DNA from 4 places in the Halomonas sp. NPDC076908 genome. Region 1 is predicted to be linked to each of the others. Evidence: predicted binding sites of a transcription regulator. Region 1 holds the regulator's gene; each other region holds the start of a gene.
What was found. Region 1 encodes FNR, which switches genes on or off when oxygen is low (the NO sensors DNR and NnrR bind a similar motif). Its sites were predicted from a motif close to TTGATNTANATCAA; they were not measured.

Region 1 (4,109 bases):
ACCTTTGCAAAGGCGTTGGCGTGCTGGCAAGTGCCTAGGGTCGGCATGCAAAGTGTGTTGGGTGCAGCGACGGCCAGCGCGCTGCTGTATATGCGCCTACAACGCATTATGGCGGAAACAGATTAGCGGGGAGAGTTTGGGTCAGGCGAAGAGTATTGCTAGAATGGTGCCCAATTATGCCTTTCTAGCGCTTTTCACCATTTCATCGGCAGTGCTTATATCATGCAATCTCTTGATCATTTCGACCCCGCTCATTTTGATGCTACTGGCTTGGATCCTGTTGAGGCAGCCCCCGTTGATACTGTCCAAGATCTATCAGAGCAGGCTGATGCCAAGCAGAAGCGTGAGTTTAATAAGCTACAGAAGCGCCTGCGCCGAGAAGTGGGCAACGCGATTATTGATTACCAGATGATTAACGAAGGTGATCGGGTGATGGTGTGCCTTTCCGGTGGCAAGGACAGCTATACCATGCTGGAGATTTTGCGCAATTTGCAGCGCAATGCGCCGGTCAATTTTTCGCTGGTAGCCGTCAACTTGGATCAAAAGCAGCCGGGATTCCCAGAGCATGTGCTGCCAGCGTATCTGGATAAGCAGGGCGTGGAGTATCACATTGTCGAGCGTGATACCTACTCGGTAGTGAAGGAGAAAACCCCAGAAGGCAAAACCACCTGCGCGCTTTGTTCACGCCTGCGGCGCGGCTCGCTATATGGTTTTGCCGAAGAGATTGGCGCCAATAAGATAGCCTTGGGCCATCACCGGGAAGATATTCTTGAAACACTTTTTTTGAATATGTTCTTTGGTGGTAGCTTGAAAGCCATGCCCCCCAAGCTTTTATCCGATGATGGTAAAAACATCGTCATTCGGCCACTGGCGTACTGTAAAGAGTCAGATATTGCAGAGTTTTCGCGGCTGATGCAGTTTCCGATCATTCCCTGCAACTTATGCGGTTCACAACCTAATATGCAGCGTCAGGTAGTGAAGGAGATGCTCGCCGAATGGGACAAGAAATTCCCTGGCCGTTTGGAAAGCATGTTTAAAGCCGTCACTAATATTGCACCTTCGCAGTTGGCGGATCGCAGCCTGTTTGATTTTGCAGGCTTGGAAACGAAGCAGGCTGAGCTGTTAGCTGGGCGCATTAACGCCTTTAATATCAGCTAACCGTTTGCTCTTCTTCTTCGGCGAGGGTGATTAAACGCGGCATATCGAGAATATTGACCTCTCTACCTGAAACCGCCACCACGCTCTGCTGCTGGAAGCGGCTTAAAATACGGCTGACCGTTTCCACAGCTAAGCCAAGGTAATTACCGATGTCGGCTCTGGGCATGGAGAGTCGAAAGCTATAAGGCGAGTAGCCCCGGTGGCGAAAGCGATCCGACAGCGTGATCAAAAAGGTGGCCAGGCGCTGGTCGGCGGTTTTGCGCGATAGCAGGCGCATCATGCGGCGATCATCACGTAACTCCTTGCTCATACTGCGATACAGCTGTCCGCGCAGTTCGGGGAGCTCTTCCGAGAGTAAATCCAAGCGATCAAACGGGATCTCGCAGACGGTGGTTGTCTCCAGGGCGATCACGCTACCGGGGTACTGCTCTTCATCGATACCATCTAGCCCCACCAGTTCACTGGGTAGATAGAAGTTGGTTAGCTGCTCGCTGCCGTTACCTTCGGCGGTCATCTGTTTCAAGCTGCCCGAACGAACGGCGTAAACGCTGGTGAAGGTGTCGCCTTGCCGAAACAGTGGCTCACCTTTTTTCAGCGGTGAGCGTCGTCGAATAATAGCATCGAACTGGCCCATATCGTCCAGCTCAAGGGCAAGCGGCAGGCAAAGTGAACTCAGACTGCAGGTTTGGCAGCGAGCTTCGTGCGGTAGCGAGCGGCGATGGCTCATAGGTTCCAACATGCTTTGCTCCTTGCGTTAGTTACGCTGATATTATACGGACCGCAACTAGTATGGGAGCTTTCGCACCCTAGCGACAAGTTGATTAAACAATCTTAGAGTAGCGCTGCCCTGTTTGCCCAGGTAGATGGGCATCGAACGCCATGGCTAAATGGCGAATGAGCAGCCGCCCTATGGGCGTTGCGCTAAGCTGGTCGCCACTTCGGGTTAACAGGCCATCTTTCTCGGCGCTCTGCAGACGCTCAAGGGCAGCCGCAAAGTAACGCGGTGCATCAATATTCCAGCGTTCACTGACGGCGGCCAGGTCGATGCGCATATCGCACATCAGTCGCTCAATAACGTCCCGACGAATCAAGTCGTCTTCGGTTAAGCGCAGCCCCTTTACAGTGGCTAACTGGCCTTGATCCAGTGCCGCCTCATAGCGGGCAAGGTCGCTTGGGTTCTGCGCATAGACATCGCCAACCCGTGAGATAGCTGATACGCCAAGGCCGATTAAGTCGCACTGGGCATGGCTTGAGTAGCCCTGGAAATTGCGTTGCAGTGAGCCCTCGTGCTGAGCAACGGCCAGGCTGTCATCCGGGCGGGCAAAATGATCCATACCGATATGCACGTAGCCTGCTGCTGTGAGCATCTCAATGGTAGTGCGCAGAATTGCCAGCTTCTCCTCGCCACCCGGTAAATCGTCCTCACTAATGCGCCGCTGTGGGGGGAAGCGCTCGGGCATATGAGCGTAGTTAAACACCGAAAGGCGAGCCGGGTTGAGTTCAATGACTTGGCGTAAGGTGTCTGCAAAGCTCTTCTCGGTTTGAAAGGGTAAGCCGTAAATCAAATCGAGGTTAAGCGAGCGAAACCCGAGTCGGTGGGCTTCCTCCATCAACGTTTCAGTCAGTACTCGGGGCTGAATACGGTTAATGGCTTTCTGGACCAGCGGGCTTAAATCCTGAACCCCCAGGCTAATACGATTAAACCCCAGCGATTGAAGATGGCGCAGGGTAAAAACGTCTGCTTCGCGAGGGTCTATTTCAATCGCATAATCGCGCTCGGGAGACTCAGAAAGTCCAAACCGGGCATGCAAACGGTCAATCAGATCGCCCATCTGATTCAAGCTTAGAAATGTCGGCGTACCGCCGCCCCAGTGTAACTGCTCGACCGGCCGCGAGGTATCAAGGTGGCGAGCGGTAAGCACCATTTCGCGGTCTAGTCGGCTCAGGTAGGGCTCCGCCAAGGCGGTATTTTTGGTGGCAATCTTGTTGCAGGCGCAATAAAAGCAAATTTTACGGCAGAATGGGACATGGACATAAAGCGAGAGCGCGCGTTTGCCCGCGTTGCTGCGCTCTAAGGCCTGAGTTAGGTCGCCAGGGGTAAACTGCTCATTGAATGATAGCGCCGTGGGGTAAGAGGTATAGCGTGGGCCGCTGGTATCGTAACGGCGCACCAAGGCTTCATCCCACACCGGTTGCGTGGGCTCTGCCACACTAGAGGGTGCACAAGGTGAAGCAGCAAGGGCATGAACGGTCATTGAGAGGCGCTCCAGCGTTAGGGACTGCCGCTAGCCTAGCCCGTAGCAAAAGGGTAAATGTTGAGCCATGTCATACTAATGAAAAGTATGTGCCGTGAGCATCCAGAGCTGCCAAAGCGCAAAGGCAATAATCGTTAACGCTGCCACGCTACGTGTTGCCGGGTGGCGAATTAAATGACTTAGCTGGCGCGCGGCAAGGCCGGTGGCTAACAGGGCGGGCAGGGTGCCAAGCCCGAAAGCGCCCATCAGTAGAGCGCCCTGAAAAGGGTCGGCAATTGCTAAGCTCCAGGCCAGCATGGAGTACACCAGCCCACAGGGTAGCCAACCCCATAGTGCGCCTAACGCAAACGCTTGAGGAAGATGCACAACGGGCATTAACCGCCGCCCCATGGGCTCAATAAAGCGCCAAAGTCGCCGCCCCACGGCTTCGACTTTAAGTAACCCTTTCCACCAGTTGGCGATATACAGCGCCATTAGGATCAGCATTAACGCGGCAAATACCTGAAGCAACAACCTTGCGTTGGCGGAAAGTGAAATTAGTGTGCCTAACAGGGCAACCAGCGCGCCTGCGCTCATATAGCTAATAATACGCCCTGCGTTATAGCTCAATAGCAGGCCGCCCATGCGCGCTGGATGACGCATGCTGGGAGGTACTGCAAAGGTGAGCGCGCTCATAATACCACCACACATACCAAT
Region 2 (4,109 bases), on a different contig from region 1:
CGTTTAACGTCACGGCGTAGGCGTGGAATTCCTGACCCAGGCTCATGGGTACTGCGTCTTGGAGCTGAGTACGCCCCATCTTTAGAATATCTTTAAAGGCTTCCGCTTTTGATTCAAACACCTCTGCTAGCCGCTCAAGCGCTGCTATCAGGCTATCGCAACTGCTGAACAGGGCTACCCGAAAGCCGGTGGGATAAGCATCATTGGTTGACTGACACTTATTGACGTGATCATTGGGGCCAATGACGTCGTAGCTGCCCTTTGGCTGGCCCATCAACTCCAGAGCAATATTGGCCAACACCTCGTTGGTATTCATGTTGACCGAAGTACCCGCACCACCTTGAAAAGCATCGACGGGAAATTGATCGAACCCTTTACCTGTGTTCAACATCAAGTCGCAAGCTGCGACAATATAATCGGCAATGTACGGTTCTATCGTACCCAACTCACCGTTGGCCAAAGCAGCCGCTTTCTTCGTCAATACCATACCCCGCACAAGATCAGGGAGGTCGGAAATTGTCTGGGAGCTAAGCTGGAAGTTCTCCTTTGCCCGTAAGGTGTGGATGCCATAATAATTCTGGCTATCTACTTCTTTGCAGCCCAGCAGGTCTTCTTCTGTACGACGAGAGATCTGATCACTCATGATTATTCACCCCCAATATGATTATCTAGTTATCTTCCTCTACATAACCGTATCTTGAAAGTTATCTACAAATTTTGATGTACATCAAAGCGGATCAGGATTTCTGAGTATATTCTGGCGTTTGGTGTACTCTTCAACGTTCTCGCCTCGCACACCTAGCTGACGTAACTTAATCCTAAAAGGCTAATTGGTGACGATAGGGAGATTTGCGCCCTCGTAGCTCAGAATAAATTAATGAGTAGCTCTGAATATACTTAAGAGAAGTAGAGGTGCCGCATGACAACCAATGCTCAACCCTCACCGCGGTGGAAACTACTAGCGCCGTTAGCAGTCGCTATTATTGTCGCGCTGATCCCCACTCCACCGGGGCTTGCGCCTCACGCATGGTACTTTTTCGCCATCTTCCTTGGCTGCGTGGTTGGCTTGATTCTTGAACCTCTTCCTGGCGCCGTTATTGGGCTGCTCGGCGTCACCCTCGCTGCGCTACTCTCGCCCTGGGTGCTCTTCTCGCCGGATCAACTGGCAGCAGACGGGTTTAATGCCGCCAACCAAGCATTCTCATGGGCGGTATCAGGGTTCACCAACTCAACCGTATGGCTGATATTCGGGGCCTTTATGTTTGCCTTGGGGTACGAGAAAACTGGCCTTGGCAGGCGTATTTCTCTCTGGCTGGTGCATGCCATGGGTAAGCGTACTCTTACGCTTGGCTACGCTGTGATGATCTCGGATACCATTCTTGCTCCTTTTACACCCTCCAATACCGCGCGTAGTGCAGGCACCATTTATCCGGTAATTCGCAATCTTCCCCCCCTTTACGATTCGCACCCCAACGACCCAAGCATGAAGCGCATGGGTAGCTTTTTAATGTGGACAGCGCTGGCCTCTACCTGCGTGACCAGCTCGTTATTTCTTACGGCGATGGCCCCCAACTTGTTAGCCGTCGCCCTGACCGAAAGCACAACCGGCATCAAAATCAACTGGGGGCAATGGTTTATGGCCATTGCTCCAGTCGGTATTTTGCTGCTGCTAATGGTGCCGCTGCTGTGCTACTGGCTTTGCGGCCCCGAGGTGAAAGCGGGCCATGAAATCTCTGATTGGGCAAGAGACGAACTAAAACAATTAGGCGCCCTCACCCGTAAAGAGGTCTTTCTGGTGGTAATGGTCGTGACTGCCCTGCTGCTATGGATTTTTGGCGGCGGCATTATCTCTGCTTCGCTAGTAGGGCTGGTGGTGATCTGTGGCATGCTGTTAACTGGCATCGTCACCTGGAATGACATCCTCAATAACAATGCTGCCTGGAATACCTTTGTATGGTTCGCCACCTTAGTGGCACTGGCAGGCGGGCTGAGTCAGGTGGGTTTCGTGAGTTGGTTTGGTAATGTGGTCGGTGGGCAGATCAGTCACTTTAATCCGCTGATGGCCATGGTGGCACTGGTTGCCATCTTCTATCTACTTCACTATTTCTTCGCCAGCGTGACAGCGCACGTTACCGCTCTGCTGCCGGTGATTCTTGCAGCAGCGTCGGGGATTGCCGGGTTGGATATGCAGATATTTGTTCTGCTGCTACTTCCCACGCTGGGCTTTATGGGTATTCTCACGCCCTACGGCACAGGACCAAGCCCGGTTTACTATGGCAGCGGCTACTTGCCTAGCGCTCTCTTCTGGCGCCTTGGGGCAATTTTCGGGCTCATCTTCCTAGTCGCTTGGCTAGTCATTGGTCTGCCCTGGTTAATGCTGTTTACCTAATCCTTGCTTATTCAAGGAGGCCATACCAAGCGTTAAGCTGCTGCGAGAGCGCTTCTGGTAGCTCGAAATGGAGATTGTGTCCCCCCTCCAGCGTGATATGACGCAGGTGGGGAGCCCTAGCAGCCAAACGGGATGCCAATTTATGAAACTTGGCATCCCGAAGACCTGAAAAATAGCTGACCGGTAGCGACGTGTTTGCCAGCCACGCCCATTGCGACGGTTGCTTGCCGAGTGACGTGGCACGCAGCATATTCGCGACAGCCGGCCCATGATTAGCAAGACGGCGTTGAATCTGCCGACGACGCTGGGCCTCGGTTAGGTCGGAAAACACCGGTTGTTGGTACCAGTCAGTCAGTACCCCCTCTATTGGTTCCTGCTCGAAACGTGTTGCCCAGCGTTCATCATGGGCAATGCGGGCGGGTCGCTCGCTGGTAGCCAGCCCTGGATGGGCGCTTTCCAACCAGAGGGCGGCAAGATCTAATGGCTGACGGCTGGCGTGGTAAAGCGCCAAGCGCCCGCCCAGGGAGTAGCCCAGCAGGCAATAGCGGCGAATACCGTGAGTCACCAGTGTGTCAGTAAGCCAATAGTGAAACGCCTCAAAAGTGGCGGTCTGGACGCGGTGATTTTCGCCATGGCCAGGCAAGTCCAACGCTAAGCAATCAACGCCTTCCAAGCCATCACTCACCCCCGCCCAATCGTGGCGGTCGCCCAGCAGGCCGTGCAGCATGACCAGGGTTGGCTTGGATGCCTTTTGCTTAAATTCGTCGCTCATCCTGTTCCTCCCGAATTGCGGCTCCTAGCGCTGTCAGATCATCGGCGACCTGTTGATGGGGTACGTTAACCTCGATCAACGTAACCCCCACCGTTAGAGCTTGGCTATAGGCTGTCGCAAAGGCGTCCAGTGACGCTGGCGCAACGTAGCCAAGCCCAAACATCTGCGCCGCATGCTCGAAGCTTAAGCCGTGAGGCTGTCGATAATAGCGCTCCAGCAGCTCCCCCTCTTTAGGCACGGGCAGCATATGGAAAATACTGCCGCCATCGTTATTGAGGATAACCACCACCAGTGGCTGGGTGGCTTGTTTCAGCAACGCCAGGCTATTGAGGTCATGTAACGCGCTGGTATCTCCCAGCAAAATAGTGATGGGCTCTTGGCGAGAGCAGCTAATGCCATAGCCAGTGGCAATCAATCCATCGATACCGGACGCACCGCGATTGGCAAATACCCGCAGCGGTGTTTGGCGATGCGTACCCAGCATATTCATAAGCCGTGCAGGCAGGCTGTTGCCTATAAACAGTTGCCCTCTAGCTAGCTGCGCTAGCTGGTGGCAGACACCCAACTCTGAGAATGCTATACAGAACTTCTCAATAAGCTGACTGGTGCGGCGCTGGAGGTTAGCCAATTGATGCCAAGGAGGTTGCTCGGGAAGAGCCGGTAAATCAGCGATAAAGTCGGCAGGCGAGCATGTCAAACGGCGCTTAACACAGTAATCAGGGTCCAACCGCTGGGGCAGCGGCTCAACCAACCAGACATCCTGCCAGGGCTGCTGGGCAATAAATTGAGACAGCCGCTTGGAAATTAACCGCCCGCCAAACTGCAGCAGCACCTCGGCTTTAGCGAGCTCAGCGCTAAAGCGTTCGTCATGTAGCGCCAGATCAAAATGGATCAGGTTATAAGGATCAAAACGAAGCTGACTCTGCAAATCCGCCAGCAGTGGCCAGC
Region 3 (4,109 bases), on a different contig from region 1:
CATGCGTAACGAGCCAGCGACATTAATGGCCGCAGAATCCCCATGGGTACTGTTAGACATGCCCATGGTTAGAGTGATGCTAATAAGTGCCATACCACTGATAGCTAGCAGTGATGCAATGATGCGAGCAACCAGGGAGCGTTGAAGTAATTTCATGACGGTTCCAGTAGCACATAAGAGGTAAGAAAGTGAGGCATTAACTGGATCTCGATACGGGGGCTATTACTTTGGGGTTAGCCCGTCTACCTCCGATGCTTTTTGACCTAAACCCGGCATTTACCGACAATTCTGGCATGTCTTCTGATGTCTTCATACCCTCGCCGGGAAACACCATGCCTCCACCTATACCGCCTCCGACGCTGGAGACATCAAAAGAGCCAGTCAATGGCTATCAGGTGCTGGTAGCCATGCTATTGATGCCGCTGGCCAGCGCCTTAGCGGTAGCCAGCTGGACACTCTACGCGCTGCTCTCGATTCACCCTATCTATGTATTGTTGCCGGTGGGGAGTGGTGCTCTGTTGGCATGGCCTGCATGGCGCCTAGCGCGGCGAAATAATACCTGCAGCTTGATGCAGTGGCTGCTGTTGGGGCTCGCGCTAGCACTTGGCTGGTTTGGGGTGGCTAATCAGCCAGGGGAGTTTCTGCTGGTGGGAGGAGGGCTAGGGTTGGGGGGGGCTGTCATTGCCACCGGTATCGCCCACGCCAAAGGCTGGATGCCTGGCTGCCTAAAGTGCCTACTGGTAGGGCTCTTCCTTGCTCTGATGGCAGGCGTGGGGTTTTCTTTGCATATGGAGCCTTTGGTCGTTCAAGCCTATGGTTGGCGGGCAGCGCCATTGAGCCTGCTTATTCCACTCACCATGGTAATGCTGCTGTTATGGCTTTTCGTGGAGGCGCCTGCGGCCTCGACAGCAATGCGTGGCGATACCCAAAAATTCTCTGGCCGCAAAACGGCTCGCTCGCCAGATTAAAGATACATAGCAACGACGCATATTTCATAACGTCTCTCACCTATTAACAACCGTAACCATAAGGCCCTTTCCCATGACGATAGCGACATTTACCGATCTACTGCAGGAAGCTCGTCAACAAGCTAAGCCCCAGCGGCTGCTGTTTGTGTTCGTCCGCGCTGAACTGCCCGATTTTCCTGATGATGAGCAACGTCGTCGTTTTGAAAAGGGAGAGGGCGGCGTGCTGATCCCCGTCGTCTGTGTGGACAAGTCGACCGATGACCTGAGCAGTATGGCAGCGTTGGTCGAGGAGTCTGATCGTACCGGCTTCGAATGGGATCTGGTGTTTGCTGCTGCCATGGACGACCCGGCGGATGGCGCTGAGATTGAACGTCAGCTTCAGCGTATGGCGGAGTCGCTGCAAATGGGCAATATCACCTCGTTCATCGCTTTCGATCGTCATGGCGATGCCGTGAACGTTGGCTGAGGGCGTTACCGTGGAACACTATTTTGTCATTAAGCATCTGCATATGATGGCCGCTGCGTTGAGCATCACGCTCTTCATGGTGCGCGCCTGGTGGTCGGTGCGGGAAAGCCCGCAACTCAAAGCCCGTTGGGTCAAGGTATTGCCTCACCTCATCGATACGGCTCTGTTGGGCCTAGGGGTGACGTTAATGATGCTGCTCTCCGTATGGCCCTGGCAGCTTCCCTGGCTGGGAGCCAAATTGCTGGCATTACTGGCGTATATCGGTATTGGCAATATTGCCATTAAACGCGGGAAGACGCCCCAGGCGCGTGGTATTGCCGCCGTGGTGGCTATCTGTTTATTCGCCTATATGGTGGGGGCCGCCATTCGCCACAGCCCTCTTTCCTGGCTAGCTTGAGTCGGGCTGGTACATCGCAATGGCCATGAGTGAGGTTATGTCGTCTCTACTGACACATATCAGCTCGCAGCGTCATGGCAGTGCTTAGTATAGACCCCATGGCGTTTGCCATTGTTGCTTTTACTTAGGAGTGCGTACTGTGTCATTGCTACCGTTTGTTGTTCCCCCGGCGTCTGCGTTGCTGCCTCTACCGGTAAACCTTGAGCATTTGATTCGTCTTCTTGATCCGAAGGTGCCTTTCATTATTAAGCAGCGTGTAATCGCGCCTTTACTCAACCGTACGTTTGCTGAGCCTCTGCAAGAGGGCGAGTTTGATGTTCTGGAAGGGCGGCGTATTACCCTCGCCATCGGGGATTTAGGGGTGACGCTAAGCCTGACGCTTAAAGCCCAGCGCTTGGTAGTATGCCGTGAGCAGGGCGAGGCAACCATTCGTGGAGGATGGCGCGAGTTTTTGTGCCTTGCTACTCGCCGCGAAGACCCCGATAGCCTGTTTTTCCAGCGTCGTTTAGTCATAGAAGGGGACACGGAGCTGGGGTTAACGCTTAAAAACCTGCTGGATGGCCGTGAGGAAAGTTTTGCGCAAGGTCGTTTAGGTGAAGTGCTGATGGGGCTAGAGCGGATGTCGCGCAGTGGGTGATTTCACCCTCCCCAGCTTCCAGGAATTTATTAGGCGGCGTCGGTATGCGTTACTGAGGCCGCCTATTTATCAAGCGGCGTCGAGCGGTCGCGAGGGGCCGAAGTGCTCAAAGTGTCGGCGGTCTGCGCCGATACCTAGCTCAGCCAAAGCATTGTTGATAGCCGTCATGAACCCCTGGGGACCGACAAAATAGCAGCGAGCCATAGGGCCAGGCAGGTAGTCAGCTAATAAGGAGCGGTCGATACGCCCAGTATGATCGGCGCAGTTTCCCCGTTCATGAATGCTGACAGCTTGAAAACGTTGGGGATAGGCAGCCTTCAAGGTTTTAAGCTCGTCATTAAAAGCGTGATGATCGGCATCTAAGGCAGCGTGTAAATAGACTACCTGTCGTCCAAGGGCCAAAGCATGCCGCGCTATGGGGAGAAGTGGCGTTTGACCGACTCCCCCGCTGGCAAACAGCAGCGGTTCGTCACCCTCTACCAGCGTCAAATCACCTGCGGGGGGAAGCAGCTCTATGCTATCGCCTGGTTGCAGGACGTCGTGAAAATGACGACTGACTAGCCCTTCTGCTTCGCGTTTGATTGAGATGCGATAGCTCCGACCATTGGGGGTATCCGATAGGCTGTAATGCCGATAGGCCGGTTCGCCATTAATGGTTAGGCGTACGCCGATATATTGGCCAGGCTCATGGTCAGCCACCGTGTCGCCATCCTCGGGTGCCAGAATAAAAGAGCGAATCAAGACACTCTCCTGCTGGGTGCTGGCAATCTTGAAGCGTCGGGTGCCCCGCCAACCGCCAGGACGCTGCTCAAACTCACGGTAGCGCTGGTCTTCAAGGTCGATGAGTAGTGCAGCAAGCTCGTTATAAAGCGCGCCCCACGCACCGGCGATTTCTGGTGTTATGGCATCGCCAAGAACATCGCCAATCGCCGCTAGCAAGCACTCCCCTACGATGGGGTACTGTTCAGGAAGTATTCCCAAAGAGACATGCTTGCTGACCACAACAGCCAGTGTGGCGCGTGCTTGGGCAGGGTTGCTGCGTAGTTTTATATAGGCCAACACGGCGCTGGCCAGAGCGCGAGGCTGTCCACCGCTTTGCTGATGCGCCTCATTGAAGAGTGGTTTTACGTCGGGATAGCGGTTAAACATCAACGGGTAAAAATGCTGCGTAATGGCGTCTAGATGTTCAGCAACGACGGGGGCCGTTGCGTCGATCAGTTTTTCTTGGTCATGTGTTAGCACGGATAATACCTCTGGGCTTTAAGATGCTTTATAAATGCATCTTAAAGCCCAGAGGGTATAAATACCAATCTTAAAGCGGGTTTTATTATTGGAAGGACCCTTGAGGTGACGACGGTTATTGATGGGCGGCTAGCTGCTTAAAACTATAAGATGCATTTTTGATACTTGTCATGGTTTTTGATGGTTGCGAGGCGCACAATCATATTTCCAAGCAAATTAGTCGGGATTATGCCATGCCAACGATCACCTCATCCCCACCTGCCTTCAAGCTTAAGCATCTGCCATTGATGCGTCTGGCTTTTCGGCCTTTCTTCCTACTGGCTGCGTTGTTTAGCGTGGTAGCCCTGTTGGTGTGGTTGGGTTTCTGGCACGGCAATATTCTGCTGCGCCCCTACGGCG
Region 4 (4,109 bases), on a different contig from region 1:
AACCACTCGTTCCACAGCCAGCCCCACTTGCGGTAGTAAGTTAGTGCGCCTACCAGCGCGATACCACCAATGGCCATAAAGGCCGCCACGATCATGATGATCGGTTCGTGGTAGGGAATTGCCTCTAACGTGAGCTTTCCAAACATGGCTTAACCCCCTGCTTCAACGCTAGTGGGATGGCTGCGCATGGCATGCTCCCCACTGGCATGGTTATTAATATGATGGCCAGTCGCGGCCTGATGCTGCGAGCTATGAACACTTTCGCCATCGTGGGAATCAGCATGGTCACTGCCCATCTGATGGTCGCTTCCCGCCTGATGGCCGCCTCCTCCATGGTGCTCACCACCAGTGTGAAAGCTGGTCAAAATGCTTTCATAAAGCGCAGGGGAAATAGCTGAAAAGTGCTCCACGGGGTGGTATTCGCTGGGCTCAGCGAGCGTTTCATAGCGCTCTGGGTAGGTCAGTGTCTCGGAGGCACTGCGAACGCCTTCGACCCAAGCATCAAAATCGTCAGGCGTAGTGGCTTTTGCTTCAAAGGTCATGCCCGAAAAACCGGCACCGCTGTAGTTAGTGGAACGGCCGGGATAGCTGCCAACTTCATCAGCAATCAGATGGACATCGTTATCCATGCCCGCCATGGCGTAAATCTGGCTGCCCAGGTGAGGAATAAAGAAAGCGTTCATTACCGAGCCAGAGCTGACCCGAAAGCGCACCGGGGTATCTACTGGGAAGGCCACTTCATTAACGCTGGCGATACCCTGTTCGGGGTAGATGAACAGCCACTTCCAATCCAGCGCCACCGCCTGTATCTCTATTGGTGCAACATCGCTTTCAAGCGGTTTATGAGGATCAAGGCTATGGGAGGTTTTCCAGGTTAACAGGGCTAAAACAGCGATAATCGCGCAGGGGACGACCCAAATCACCGCTTCAATCGCGTTAGAGTGCGCCCAGTCAGGCAGATATTTAGCTAACGCATTGCTACGCCGATAGCGCCAGCCGAACAGCAGCGTCATCGCGATAACAGGAATAACTACGATCAGCATCAGACCAAAAGAGGTCAGTATTAGCGAACGCTGTTCAACCCCAATCTGCCCTTTGGGATCTAAAAGTGCCGAACTACAGCCTGCCAGAAACAGGCACAGCGCAAGGAGCACTAAGGTGCCTCGCCTGCGCCCGAGTGAGTGTCGTTGCATGGTGTGATCTCATGAGAGGGTCAAAAGGCACTAGCCAACTAAATAGCAAGGTAAATAGCAAGCTAAGTAGCAGACTAACTATAACACCATACTTTTCCCAAAATGTTGCGTTTAAAGGCACTACTCCGGGAAAAATATGCGTCGTCGAGCGGTGAGTGACGACGAGCCCGCATGCTCAAGCACTAAAGCCAGAACAGCTAAGACTAAAGTATTTTCTATTGATCCAGATCATGAAAGAAGTGGCGCATTGACGCACCTTATAAAATGCTAGGCGACGGTAACGGCGGGTGTTTCACTCCCTTGGCCTGTTAACAGTTGCGGAGCACCCTCTTCGTCAGTGACAACCACATCGAAATCGTCTAATGCCGCGAAATAGGCAGGACGAACCACACCAAATTTGCTGGCATCCACCACTAATAGACGCTGCATAGCAGTGGCGATGGCGGCTTGTTTGGGGGCCACTTCGTGAAAGTGGAAACAGCTCACCCCACGCTCAAGGTCTACTCCCGCGGCAGAAATTAGCGCTTTATTGATGCCTAAGCGCTCAATAGAGGCGGCAATATTATCGCTGCCAAATGACTGCGAGGCGGCATAAAACAGTCCGCCCAATAATACTAGGCGTACGTTTGGAAGCACGGCGACGGCATTGGCAACATTGAGCGCATAGGTGACTACCGTTAGCTCGCGGAAATGACTTAGCTGGCTCAACAGGGGAATTAGCGTCGAGCCGCAGTCAATAAACAGCGTATCGCCCTCTTCAATAAACGCTAGCGCACGCTGACAGAGACGGTACTTTGCTTGGTAGTGGCTTGCTTGCTGCTCAGTTAAATCGTAAATCGGCGTTACACCTGGATAATTCGCCATGACTAAACGTCCGCCCAGCAGGCTAATAGCTGAGGGATGGGTGGTCAGATCACGGCGAATGGTCATTTCTGAGACATCACACATCTCTGCGGCATCGCGCAGATGAAGAGTCCCGCCGCTGGCAAGCGCTTCCTGAAGTTTGGCAAGGCGCAGAGCGCTACGGCCATTCATGGTGGGCATCTCCTAGCAAACCCCCTCTTGTTGTGGTTTTCAATACTGTGGTTTTCAATACTGTGGTCTTCAATTCTATGCTGAGCGAGCGACGACAGAATTGCCACCGCTGTAATGACTTTTAATGCACATCCAGTCAACGACGAGAGCCTTATCACATTTAAATAGCGTTGATGTGACAACGCTTGCAAATCAACGTTAGAAAAATAACACTAAATGTTATAATTTTAACATTAACGCCAGCCCGCACGATTAACCCCCCGGATAGCTAGTGCCAAATAGCTACCCTCAAATGGCACCGCGACAACCTTTGTTGAGGCTCACATGACTGCTCGTACACTCTCGCGTACCCCACTTCGTACGCTGACTCGCACTTCGTCTTTAGTCACGCTTGGCGCTGGCGTTTTGATGGCAGGTGCGGCTACCACGGCCAATGCGGATACCTTTCAGCCCATCTGGTCCTTCGGTAACGTTTCCTTAAACTATTTAGATTGGTCAAGCGGCACTGAGTCGCGCACATCGACTAACGCCGCTAAAAGCGACTTTATGTTTGTCGAAATTGAAGGCGGTGCAGGCTTTAGCTGGGGGGAGTTCTACGGCTTCTTTGATTTTGAGAACCCCACTAACAGCCAGTTTGATGAGTCCAGCGGCGGTAAAGACAACTTTCGCACCGCAGGTAAAGTGACTTCACACATTTACCTGGGCGACAGCCCACTATCGCTTTATGCCCACGTTTACGATTTCCGCGACTACGGTTTTAACGGCCGCGAACAAGACCAGATTCTTGGCCTTGGCTACCGTACCACCTTCGATAACGGCCTATGGTTTAAACCGTTTATTGGCGCAGCGCGGGTACAAAGCGATGGCTACACTGGGATGAACGGCTATATGGCGGGCTGGGTTGCGGGCTATGATTTCTCGGCAATTAACCAGAACTTCAGCGTCACCAATTGGCACGAGCAAACCTTTGGTCGTGATGACGAGTACTTGGAACAGAACTTCGTTGGCGATACCGCAGGCAGTGTAGGGACCAATGGCGCACTCAGCTTTTGGTGGCACCCCAGCGATCTAATCACCACCGGCATTCAGTATCGTTATTCTGACAACAAGCTGGGCACCCCCAATGATTATCAGAATGCGATGATCTATTCCGTCAAGCTCAACCTACTATAAAACGAGTTTAACCCTTGCGGACTCGAAGGATCTCCCTATGACACTCCTTATGAGCTTGGTGGGTATGGTCACACTGGTGGCCATTGCCCTGATTTTCTCCTATGACCGTAAGTCGATTCGGCTACGTACGGTACTAGGTGCTTTTGCTATTCAAGCGGGTATTGGCGCCTTTGTGCTCTATGTGCCGTTTGGCCAAGCGGTGCTGCAAGCCATTTCATCAGGCGTAAGCCAAATATTGGTGTATGCCAACGACGGGATCGGCTTTCTGTTCGGCGGCTTAGCCGATGTAGAAAACGTTGGCTTTGTATTTGCGATCAAGGTACTGCCCGTCATTATCTTCTTCTCATCACTGATCGCCGTGCTTTACTACATCGGCATTATGCAGTGGGTGATTCGCATTCTGGGTGGCGCGTTGCAGAAAGCCCTGGGCACCTCGCGTACCGAATCGCTTTCAGCGACAGCGAATATTTTCGTCGGCCAAACCGAAGCGCCGTTGGTGGTGCGTCCGTTTATCGCCCGCATGACGCCCTCGCAGCTGTTTGCCGTTATGTGTGGTGGTTTGGCATCGGTCGCCGGTTCAGTATTGGCGGGCTATGCCGCCCTGGGTATTCCCATGGAGTACTTGGTGGCAGCGTCATTTATGGCGGCACCTGGCGGGTTGCTGTTCGCCAAACTGATCATGCCTGAAACCCAAGACGTTACCGACAG

Region 2: a site for FNR is predicted at 718-731, ahead of ACQKE4_RS00870 (anion permease). Genes of this name have one in related genera too.
Region 3: a site for FNR is predicted at 1,881-1,894, ahead of ubiT (ubiquinone anaerobic biosynthesis accessory factor UbiT). Genes of this name have one in related genera too.
Region 4: a site for FNR is predicted at 1,412-1,425, ahead of cyoA (ubiquinol oxidase subunit II). Genes of this name have one in related genera too.

The regions. Positions count from the first base shown of each region.
Region 1 is NZ_JBNNIW010000015.1:39,584-43,692, forward strand. Features, by position in the region: gene ACQKE4_RS10770 (DNA polymerase III subunit epsilon) at 1-126, shown strand, start outside; gene ttcA (tRNA 2-thiocytidine(32) synthetase TtcA) at 223-1,158, shown strand; gene fnr (fumarate/nitrate reduction transcriptional regulator Fnr) at 1,151-1,897, opposite strand; gene hemN (oxygen-independent coproporphyrinogen III oxidase) at 1,980-3,413, opposite strand; gene ACQKE4_RS10790 (sulfite exporter TauE/SafE family protein) at 3,489-4,109, opposite strand, start outside.
Region 2 is NZ_JBNNIW010000001.1:193,674-197,782, forward strand. Features, by position in the region: gene aspA (aspartate ammonia-lyase) at 1-643, opposite strand, end outside; gene ACQKE4_RS00870 (anion permease) at 920-2,389, shown strand; gene menH (2-succinyl-6-hydroxy-2,4-cyclohexadiene-1-carboxylate synthase) at 2,397-3,161, opposite strand; gene menD (2-succinyl-5-enolpyruvyl-6-hydroxy-3-cyclohexene-1-carboxylic-acid synthase) at 3,145-4,109, opposite strand, start outside.
Region 3 is NZ_JBNNIW010000001.1:220,116-224,224, reverse strand. Features, by position in the region: gene ACQKE4_RS01005 (histidine kinase) at 1-156, opposite strand, end outside; gene ACQKE4_RS01000 (hypothetical protein) at 333-968, shown strand; gene ACQKE4_RS00995 (ribonucleotide reductase subunit alpha) at 1,042-1,434, shown strand; gene ACQKE4_RS00990 (SirB2 family protein) at 1,445-1,831, shown strand; gene ubiT (ubiquinone anaerobic biosynthesis accessory factor UbiT) at 1,971-2,468, shown strand; gene ACQKE4_RS00980 (globin domain-containing protein) at 2,538-3,710, opposite strand; gene ACQKE4_RS00975 (NnrS family protein) at 3,944-4,109, shown strand, end outside.
Region 4 is NZ_JBNNIW010000020.1:21,714-25,822, forward strand. Features, by position in the region: gene cyoB (cytochrome o ubiquinol oxidase subunit I) at 1-146, opposite strand, end outside; gene cyoA (ubiquinol oxidase subunit II) at 150-1,193, opposite strand; gene ACQKE4_RS12650 (DeoR/GlpR family DNA-binding transcription regulator) at 1,461-2,228, opposite strand; gene ACQKE4_RS12655 (outer membrane protein OmpK) at 2,553-3,401, shown strand; gene ACQKE4_RS12660 (NupC/NupG family nucleoside CNT transporter) at 3,439-4,109, shown strand, end outside.